DNA from 3 places in the Sphingobium sp. EP60837 genome. Region 3 is predicted to be linked to each of the others. Evidence: riboswitches for the same ligand, from Rfam matches in the RefSeq annotation. Region 3 holds a riboswitch; each other region holds the start of a gene.
The links. A riboswitch is a leader RNA that binds a small molecule or an ion and turns the genes downstream of it on or off. The one in region 3 is predicted to bind cobalamin.

Region 1 (3,272 bases), on a different replicon from region 3:
GGTGGCGGGCACGGCCATGCCTGGTGAGGTCGCCGCAAGCGTCGCTCTTCAGGCTTGAAGGCTCAGCCCTCCGCACCTTCGCCTTGAGCTTGTCGATGCCCCTGCCTTAGTTGGAAGGAAGGTAAGGGGCATCGACAGGCTCAGTCCTGATAGCGCAAACCATCAAGATCTTCCGGCCGGTTGATATTGGGCAGCACGATATCCGCCCGGTCCACGATCTGCGCGCCGATCCGCTCCAGCCACCCATAGATGGAGCGGTTATTCTCTTCGGCCAGGTGCGCGTCCAGCTCTCCCGCCAGCGAAGCGGGCCAGAACCCGGCAAGTTGCTGCCCCTTCAGCACCGCCGCGCCATCTGCGGTCAGCGCCTCCGCCAGCGCGGCCGGATAGACCGGCATGTCGCACCCGATCGTTAGCACCCCGTCAAAGCCCTGGCCTGCCGCATGATGCAGCGCCGCGTTCAGCCCGCCCAGCGGCCCCATGTCTGGGGCAGGCCGATCGGGTAGGCCCGTCACCCCCTCCATCGCCCGGCCGCAAACCACCACCGCCTCCACATGCGGCGCAATCGCCGCCATCGCATGCTCCAGCAGGATGCGCCCGTCCGGCATCACGGCCAGCGCCTTGTCGCTCCCGAACCGGCTGGATCGCCCACCGGCTAGCACCGCGCCCAGCAATCGCATCGATCCACTCCTTGGCAGAACCTCTGCTTTCCCCTATGGCGCGGCGCGTGAGCGGGCAACCGCTGACATAAGAAGATCGCGCCGGTGCCCATTGGGCTTGAAAGGGAATGCGGTGCGGATAGCGTGGCTATCCAATTCCGCGGCTGTCCCTGCAACTGTAAGCGGCGAGCGCGATGCACTGTGGAACCCGCCGTCTTCAAAGGGGAGGCGATGGGGGCCAGCCACTGGGCCAGACGGCCCGGGAAGGCCGTGCATCGCTGCCTTGACCCGCGAGCCAGGAGACCTGCCAGCGCATGGTCGCTCTTGTCCAGGATCCAGGGATAGGTCCGGGCACGGTGTTTTCCGTCTGAGCGACGCGAAGCGGCGGGGGCCGCATCGGTGCGCGGGGCGGGGCGCTGGCGTCTGTCCTTACCGCGTGTCCGGCCGTTTGCGCGGAGACCCTCGCCCAAGAGTCGCCTGACGCTCAGGGAAGACGAACATGTTCAAGACCGGAATTTCACTGCTGGCGCTTCTCGCCGCCACCCCCGCGCTCGCAGGGGATAATGACGAGATCATCGTCACCGCGCTCGGCATCGAGCAGCCTCGCGATGAAGTCGGCCAGGCCGTCACCGTAATCGACGCACAGACCATCGAAACGCGCCAGTCGGTCAGCATCGCCGACCTGCTGATCACGACGCCGGGCGTACGGTTCAACCGTGCTGATGTGGTGGGCGGGGTTACGGGTATCTCGATCCGCGGCGCGGAAACGACGCAAACGCTGGTGCTGCTCGACGGCGTCAAGGTCAACGACCCCAGCGGCATCGGCGATCTCTATGACTTCGGCAATCTCCTGACCGGCAACATCCGCCGAGTCGAGATACTGCGCGGCTCCAACTCGGTCGTCTATGGCAGCCAGGCGATTGGCGGTGTCGTCAACATCATGACCGGCGAGCCTGCCGAAGGCTTCGGCGGCAGCGCCTCGATCGACTATGGCTATGCCGACACGCTGAACGCCAAAGCCGATGTGTCCGGCAGCAGCGGCATCGCGTCGGGCGGCGTGGGCGTCGCTTATTTTCGCACTGACGGCATTTCCGCCGCCCAGGGCGGCACGGAAAAGGACGGCTATGAGAATATCGCCACCCACGCCAAGCTGAAGCTCGCCTTCACCAACAATCTCAGCCTCGATTTGCGCGGCTATTATATCCACGCCGATCTCGACACCGACATCTTCTTCGGCGCGCCGATGGAGTCGACGGACAGCAGCAAGCTGAACCAATATGTCGGCTATGCGGGCATCAACCTCGCCCTGTTCGACGGCAAGCTGACCCAGCGGGGCGCCGTCACCTGGCTTCGTAACGATCGCGACTATTTCTCGCCCTTCGGGGATTATGGCTATTCGGGCACCAACCTTCGCTTCGAATATGAGGGCGTCTATCAGCCCATTGATCAGGCCAAGCTGGTCTTCGGCTATGAGCATGAGCGGCCGGATTATGATTTCTACGGCTTCGGCAGCGGCGGCGCCAAGGCGAATATCGACAGCGTCTATGCCCTCGCCGTCGTGAAGCCCTTCACCGGCCTCTCGCTCACCGGCGGCGTGCGCCACGACGATCACAGCCAGTTCGGCGGTGCGACCACGCTCGGCGCCAACGCCAATTACACGCCCAATGCTGGCCGCACCAACATCCGCGCCAGCTATGGCGAAGGCTTCAAGGCGCCATCGCTCTATCAACTTTATGATGGCTTCAACGGCAATCCCGCCCTTCGGCCCGAAAAGTCGAAGAGCTACGACATCGGTTTCGATCATAGCGTCGTGGGCGGCCGCGCGATGATCTCCGTCACCGCCTTCCGCCGCGACACACGCGACCAGCTCTATTTCGACGGCTTCATCCTGCCCTTCGGTCAATATATCAACCTGACCCGGACCCGGGCCAAGGGTGTTGAGGCCGCCGTCACGCTGAAGCCCGTCGATGCGCTCACCGTCACGGCTGCCTACAGCTATATCGACGCGATCGACCGGTCGGAAGGCGGCATCAACGAAGGCAAGCTGTTGCCCCGCCGTGCCAAGAATGCGGTGAGCGTCTCGGCCGACTATGTCTGGTCCTTCGGCCTGTCGATGGGCGCTACGCTGACCATGGTGGGCGACAGCTTCAACGACGCTGCCAATACGCAGCGACTTGACGGCTATGCTCTGCTGGGCGTCCGTACATCCTTCCCGATCAACGAACATCTCGAGATTTACGGCCGCATCGACAATCTCGCCGATGAAGAATACTCGACGGTCTATGGTTACAACACCTATGGCCGCTCGGCCTTTGGCGGCGTGCGTGTCCGCTTCTAAAGCCTGGCGAGAGGGGCTGGCGTGAGCCTCAGCCCCTCAATTCTGCGCAACGGTGACCTGCGCCACGATACTGCGCGCGGCCTCCACATAGGCGGGGCCGCCGCACACCGTCCACGCCTGCGGAACGCGGATGCGGGGGATGGAACGCAGCGCCGGATGGTGCAGCATCTCCGTTCCCTGATCGACGACATTCTCGCTGCCGCTCTCGACGATCAGCCAATCGGGCCTTGCCGCGATCATCTCCTCCAGCGGTACCTGGGCAAGCGAGGCTTTGCCCA
Region 2 (3,272 bases), 390 kb from region 3:
GACAACGGCCGCATGCGCCGGCAGATCGACGGCCGTAGTCATGTGCGCACCAACAGCAGCGAGATCGTCCGCGAACTCGCCGTGACCGGTGCCGGCATTGCACTCCGCTCGCTCTGGGACGTTGGCCCGCTTCTCGCCGAGGGAAAGCTCGTCCGCCTGCTCGATGGCTGGGAAGGCCCCTCTGACCTCGCCGTCTATGCCGTCCATCCCCGCGCGGCGGGCCGTCCCCCCGCGGTCGATGCCTTCATCGCCTTTCTCCGCCAAACCTTCCGCAATGCCCCCTGGAACGTGCCGGCATCCAAGCACTGAGACGGCCAAAATAGCTTCAAAAGTTGATGCTTTTTCAACTCTAATCTGTTTTATTGCCGCCGCGACCGGCCCAGTGATATAGGGACGGCCATAAGAAATCAGAGAGAGGATTGGGCCATGCGCCCCCACGACGCATCACATTTTTCCGCCTGCGCGGCACTGGAAGCGCGGCAGGCCAGAGAAGCCCGGCAGCGCGGAGCAGACCAGGCGACCATCGCACTGCATAACGAACGCGCCGTCCGCTACCAGGCCATGGCCTTGCGCCTCAAGCGCAACTCCGGCAACGCGCTGAACTGAGCAACGACAGCCATTCCCCCTCCCCCCTTCAGGCAGAGAGCCGGGGCGAAAGAAGCGCTCCGACCGACAACTCCTCCGTCATCCCGGCCTTGAGCCTGCATCCCGCTTCCTCTGATCGGCAAAGTTAAGCGAGACCCCGGACCAAGTCCGGGGTGACCAGAACTGGCGACCGTCATTGGTCCTCAACAGCCCTTCCAAGTCCCCCTCCACTTCTCCCCACCCAACCACCCCCTTGCCTCTCCCCCGCACCCTCGCTATCGCCACCCCGTCCGGTTCACCCGGACAAAGATCGCGCCGGTGCCTCGAAAGAGGCTTAAAAGGGAACACGGTAAGGGGGGCATCCGCCTCCCGAAGCCGAGGCTGTCCCTGCAACTGTAAGCGGCGAGCGCGATGCACATCGCCCCACCTCACAAGCAGGAGGGTGCAAGTCACTGGGCGGACGCTAAGTCATGCGAGCTCCGGGAAGGCCGTGCATCAAGCGACGACCCGCGAGCCAGGAGACCTGCCGGCGTATGGTCGCTCTTGCCTTGGCCCAGGGGATGGCCGCGGCACGGTGATTTCCGTCTGAGCGACGAACGAGCGGTGGAGGCCGCTTCGGTGACGTTGGCGGCCGCCTTGGGGGCGTCCGGCTGCCTGCGTGCGCCGGCCGTTCGCTAGGGCGGCAGGTCTCTTACCGGATGTCGCCAGACGCCCGGAGTGAACGACATGAAATCTCACAGCGATTTGGCCTGGGTCGCCTGCGCCCTCACCGCCAGCCTTTCGGCTTCTCCCGCCACTGCCGCCGATGATGCGGCAGCCGCCGAAGCGGCCGCCACCATCATCGTTTTCGGCCGGGGAGAGGACAAGATCGGCACCGCCCATGCGGCGAGCGAAGGCAGCGTCGGCGGCGCGGACCTGCTTGTCCGCCCGCTGCTGCGCGTCGCCGAACTACTCGAAGCCGTGCCCGGCATGGTCGCCGCCCAACATTCGGGCAGCGGCAAGGCCAATCAATATTTCCTGCGTGGCTTCAACCTCGACCATGGGTCGGACTTCACCACTTACATTGACGGCGTGCAGATGAACTTCCGCACCCACGGGCATGGCCATGGCTATCTCGACCTCAACGGCCTCATCCCGGAAATCGTCGCGCGGGAGGATTTTCGCAAAGGTCCCTATCGCGCCGATGGCGGCGACTTCGCGCTGGCGGGCGCAGCCTATATGACCACGATCGACGGCTATGACCGGCCCTGGATATCGGCGGAGGGCGGCTCCTATGGCTGGCGCAGGCTGGCGGCAGGCGGCACGGTCAAGGCCGGTGGAGGCGATCTCACGCTCGTCGCCCAGGCCAAGGCTTATGATGGTCCCTGGGAAGAGCCGGAACATCTGCGCCATTATGCGGGCTTCGCCAAATATGCGATCCCGGCCGGGGCCGGAAAGCTCGAAGCCTCGCTCCACGCCTATCGCTCGACCTGGCGCCCTACCGAGCAGATTCCCGAACGGATCATCGGCACGCTCCAATGTCCGGACGTCTTCTGCTCGCCAGACCCTTCCGCGCGCGGCGAAACGACGCGCATCATCGGCAATCTCGCCGCCGTCCAGCCGACATGGCGCGCCAATCTCTACGCTCAATTTTATGACTGGACGATGTTCTCCAACCCCACCTACGCCGACCCGGACGGGACCAGCGCGCAGATCGAGCAATTCGATCGCCGGTGGGTCCTTGGCCTTACCGGCGAAAAGCGCTGGGACGTCAATCCCGCGGTACAACTGAAGATCGGCACCGAAAATCGCTATGACGCGATCGGCAATGTCGGGGTCGACCGCACCGCCGATCGGGTCTTCCTCTCCTCGCTCGGGCGCTACCGGGTGAACGAAGCCTCCGCCGCCCTCTATGGTGAAGCGACCCTTACCCCGCTACCCGGCCTGCGCCTGACCGGTGGCCTGCGGGGCGACTATTATCATTATTCGGTCACGGCAAGGGACGCCGCCGCCGCCGCGCTCGGGGAAGGCAGCGGGTCGGACACCCTCGTTTCACCCAAGGCCGCGATCGCTTATCAACTCAGTCCCCGCATCGAAGTTTACGCCAATTGGGGCCGGGGCTTCCATTCCAACGACGCGCGCGGCGCAGTGAACGTCACCACGCCGGTTCCCCTGCTCGTCCGCGGCACCGGCAAGGAATTGGGCGCGCGCCTGCAACTGCCCGGCTTCTCTTTCACCGCCACCTATTGGTGGCTGAATGTCGGCAGCGAGTTGCGCTTTGTAGGCGATTCCAATGCGGTTGAGCCTAGCGGCGCCAGCAGCCGCCATGGCTATGAGCTTGTCGCGTTCTGGCGGCCCTTCCCCTGGCTCGCTTTCGACGGCAATTACACCGCCAGCCATTCGCGCTTCGACAATGGCGACCATATCCCCAATGCGTTCAAAAACGCCGCCTCCGCAGGAGCCGCACTGGTCCTCGATCCCTGGGAAGCCAGCATCCGCGTCCGCCATCTCGGCCCATCGCCACTGATCGAGGACAATAGCGTGCGCGACCCCGGTAGCAGCATCGTCAACGCCCGCGCCGCATGGAAGGGCAAAAACATCCAAATTTATGGAGAGCTGCTCAACATCCTCGCCAGCCGGGACAAGGACATCGCCTATTTTTATGAATCCTATGTTCCTTCTTTTGACGCTGGCGGGCCGGTCGAGGG
Region 3 (3,272 bases):
GCGTTCGAGGCAGGGCTGCATGGCGTCAAGATCAGGCGGCACATCGCTATGGCCCAGCAGCAGGCCCGGCGTTTGCGGCGCGCCATGGCGCATCAGGTGGAGGGCAAAGCTGTTCACAGCGCGCCTGCTACGGCGGCCTCTGCGAAGGTCGCCATGCCGGCATGAGCGGCGAGCGCCGAACGGACGATCTGTGCGGCGACGGCAGCGCCGCTCCCTTCGCCAAGACGCATGTCGAGCTGCAGCAGCGGTTTCAGCCTGAGTGCCTGAAGGAGCCGGGCATGGCCTGTTTCCGCCGAATTATGGGCGGCGAGGCAATGGGCGGTGATGGCCGGATTGTCGCGGGCGAGAGGGGCGATGGCGGCGCTGGATATGAAGCCGTCCAGCAGCATGGGCACGCTCAGGTGGCGGGCGGCGAGGATTGCTCCGGCCATGGCGGCGATCTCACGCCCGCCGAGGCGGCGGAGCGTCTCGAAGGCGCTGGTGCAATGGGGACCGTGGAGCGCGAGGGCCTTTGCCACGGCATCCGCTTTTCGCGCCAAGCCGTTATCATCGACGCCGGTGCCCCTGCCGATCCAGTCCGGGGAGAGGCCGCCGAAGGATTGAGCGCAAAGGGCTGCGGCGGGCGTGGTGTTGGCGATGCCCATTTCGCCAACGAACAGCAGATCGGTGCCTGCCGTCACGGCGGCCGCGCCAGCGTTGAGCGCGTCGAGACATTCCGCCTCGCTCATCGCCGGGGCTTCGCATATGTCGGCGGTCGGGCGGTCGAGGTCGAGCGGGACGATGGAAAGCTCGGCTCCGCAGGAGGCGGCGAGCGCGTTGATCGCTGCGCCTCCTGCCTGGAAATTCGCCACCATCTGCGTAGTTACTGCTGGGGGGAATGCGCTGATGCCACGGGCTGCAACGCCATGATTGCCCGCGAAGATGGCGGCGCGGATGCGGTCGGCGCGCGGACGCTCCCTGCCTTGCCAGCCCGCCATGAACAGCGCGATTTCCTCCAGGCGGCCTAGCGACCCGGCGGGCTTGGTGAGTTGCGCCTGGCGGGCGGCGGAGGCTTCGATGGCGCTCCCATCCGGCTCCGGCAGTCGGTCGAGCGCCCGGTCGAAGGCGGCTCTGTCCTCGAAGCGGATCATGTGCAGACAAAGCCTTCGGGAGGCGTGCGGACGATGAAGTGGCCCTTCACCCCCTGCGGCCAGTCGGCATAGCGCACGACGCCTTCCTCACTGGCGGCGTGGCGGAGCGTGTAGTCGAGGATGGCGCGGGCAGCATCCGCATCGGGCGTGAAGTCGCCCAGCACATAGCCGACCTTGCCCTGTCCACGCACATGCACGGTGCAATGGCGCTGGCAGGCGAAGAGGCAGGGCATGTCCTGCACGGCGACGGCAGCGTAGGCGGACTCCTGCGCCTGAAGATCGCGCATCGCTTCCACCAGCAGAGCGCCGCCGCGGCGGCCTTCCGCATCCTCCCGCTGGTCGGCGGACAGGCGGCAGGTGGAGCAGACGACCACCGACGCTCGATCTTGTACGGGGCGCAGCATCAGACGCGCCCTTTCATAATCATATGCACATGAAAGACCGTCATCAGGGTCCTCCCGCTTCTTGAACCGCGAACAGCCTTGTCCAGGCACGCAAGCAAGCGGACCGGAAAGGCGATGGCTGTCGCTGCGCGAGGGAGACCCCGTTCGCCCGGCACACCCTGTCCGGTCGAAGAACGACTGCGGCAGGCAGGTCTCCTGGCTCACGGGTCAGTGCTTTCCGGCCGCCTTCTCGGGAACAGTTGATCCCCAATGGCGCTGTGGCCGGTCCGCTCACCGCTTACAGTTGCAGGGGCAGCGCGGGTATCGCACCCGACTTCCCTTTTGATCCCCTAACGGGGAACCTGTCGCGGGGCTGCTGATAAAGCGGCGATGGCCTGCTCGCAAGCGGTAGATGGCGGCGGGGACATGTGTATGCTGCGGGTGCAGCAAGGGAGCGTCACCCATGAGCGACTCCGGCCAGCCCTGGTGGAAGGGCGCCGTCATCTACCAAATCTATCCGCGCAGCTTTCAGGATTCCGATGGCGACGGGATCGGGGATCTGCCCGGCATCACGCGGCGGCTGGAGCATATCGCCCGGTTGGGGGCCGACGCGATCTGGATTTCGCCTTTCTTCACGTCGCCGATGCGCGACTTTGGCTATGACATCGCGGATTATTGCGGGGTCGATCCGATATTCGGCACGATCGAGGATTTCGACGCGCTGGTGTCGCGGGCGCATGAACTGGGCCTCAAGGTCACGATCGATCAGGTCTATGCCCATACATCGGACCTGCATGACTGGTTTCGCGAAAGCCGGGAGAATAAGGGCAATCCCCGGCATGACTGGTATGTCTGGGCCGATCCAAAGCCCGACGGCACGCCGCCGTGCAACTGGCAGTCGGTGTTCGGTGGCCCGGCCTGGACCTGGGACGCGCGCCGAGGGCAATATTATATGCACCAGTTTCTTAGCAGCCAGCCGCAACTGAATGTCCATAATCCCAAGGTGCAGGATGCGCTGCTGGACGCCATGCGTTTTTGGCTGGAGCGGGGCGTGGACGGCTTCCGGCTCGACGCGCTCAATCATGCGATGCACGACCCTATGCTGCGCGACAATCCGCCTGCACCGGACGATGGCAAGCCGCGCACCCGGCCGTTCGACTATCAGATTCGCCGCTACAGCCAATCGCATCCCGATATGTTGGGCTTTGTCGAGCGCATCCGGGCGCTCACCGACCGTTATGGGGCGATTTTCACCATGGCCGAAGTCGGCGGCAACCGCGCCGAGGAAGAGATGAAAGCTTATACGGCCGGAGAAAAGCGGCTGAACAGCGCCTATGGATTTGATTTCCTTTATGCTGCGGCGCTGACCCCAGCGCTGGTCGCCGAAACCGTCGCGCGCTGGCCTGATAAGCCGGGCATGGGATGGCCGAGTTGGGCGTTCGAAAATCATGATGCGCCACGCGCCCTGTCGCGTTGGTGCGCGATGGAGGACCGGTCGGCGTTCGCGCGGCAGAAGATGGCGCTTCTGGTCGCGCTGCGCGGCAATGCGATCCTCTATCAGGGGGAGGAACTGGGGATCACGCAGGTCGATATCCCCTTCGAGCGGCTGCAGGACCCGGAGGCTATCGCCAATTGGCCGTTGACCCTTTCACGCGACGGGGCGCGCACGCCGTTGCCGTGGGAAGCGAGCGCAAGCGAAGCGGGGTTCAGCACGGCGACACCCTGGTTGCCGCTGGGGGAAGAGAATCTGGCGCGTGCC

Region 1: linked by a shared signal. The riboswitch ahead of EP837_RS04855 (TonB-dependent receptor plug domain-containing protein) and the one ahead of EP837_RS16930 (DUF1636 domain-containing protein) in region 3 are both predicted to bind cobalamin.
Region 2: linked by a shared signal. The riboswitch ahead of EP837_RS15210 (TonB-dependent receptor) and the one ahead of EP837_RS16930 (DUF1636 domain-containing protein) in region 3 are both predicted to bind cobalamin.

What each region holds. Positions count from the first base shown of each region.
Region 1 covers NZ_CP015986.1:990,226-993,497, reverse strand. The annotation lists gene cobA (uroporphyrinogen-III C-methyltransferase) at 1-58, shown strand, start outside; gene mobA (molybdenum cofactor guanylyltransferase) at 141-677, opposite strand; cobalamin riboswitch at 743-982, shown strand; gene EP837_RS04855 (TonB-dependent receptor plug domain-containing protein) at 1,156-2,994, shown strand; gene EP837_RS04850 (ABC transporter substrate-binding protein) at 3,031-3,272, opposite strand, start outside.
Region 2 covers NZ_CP015987.1:482,238-485,509, forward strand. The annotation lists gene EP837_RS15200 (LysR family transcriptional regulator) at 1-309, shown strand, start outside; gene EP837_RS15205 (hypothetical protein) at 427-606, shown strand; cobalamin riboswitch at 885-1,130, shown strand; gene EP837_RS15210 (TonB-dependent receptor) at 1,312-3,272, shown strand, end outside.
Region 3 covers NZ_CP015987.1:867,424-870,695, reverse strand. The annotation lists gene EP837_RS16940 (histidine phosphatase family protein) at 1-117, opposite strand, end outside; gene cobT (nicotinate-nucleotide--dimethylbenzimidazole phosphoribosyltransferase) at 114-1,130, opposite strand; gene EP837_RS16930 (DUF1636 domain-containing protein) at 1,127-1,534, opposite strand; cobalamin riboswitch at 1,703-1,894, opposite strand; gene EP837_RS16925 (alpha-glucosidase) at 1,977-3,272, shown strand, end outside.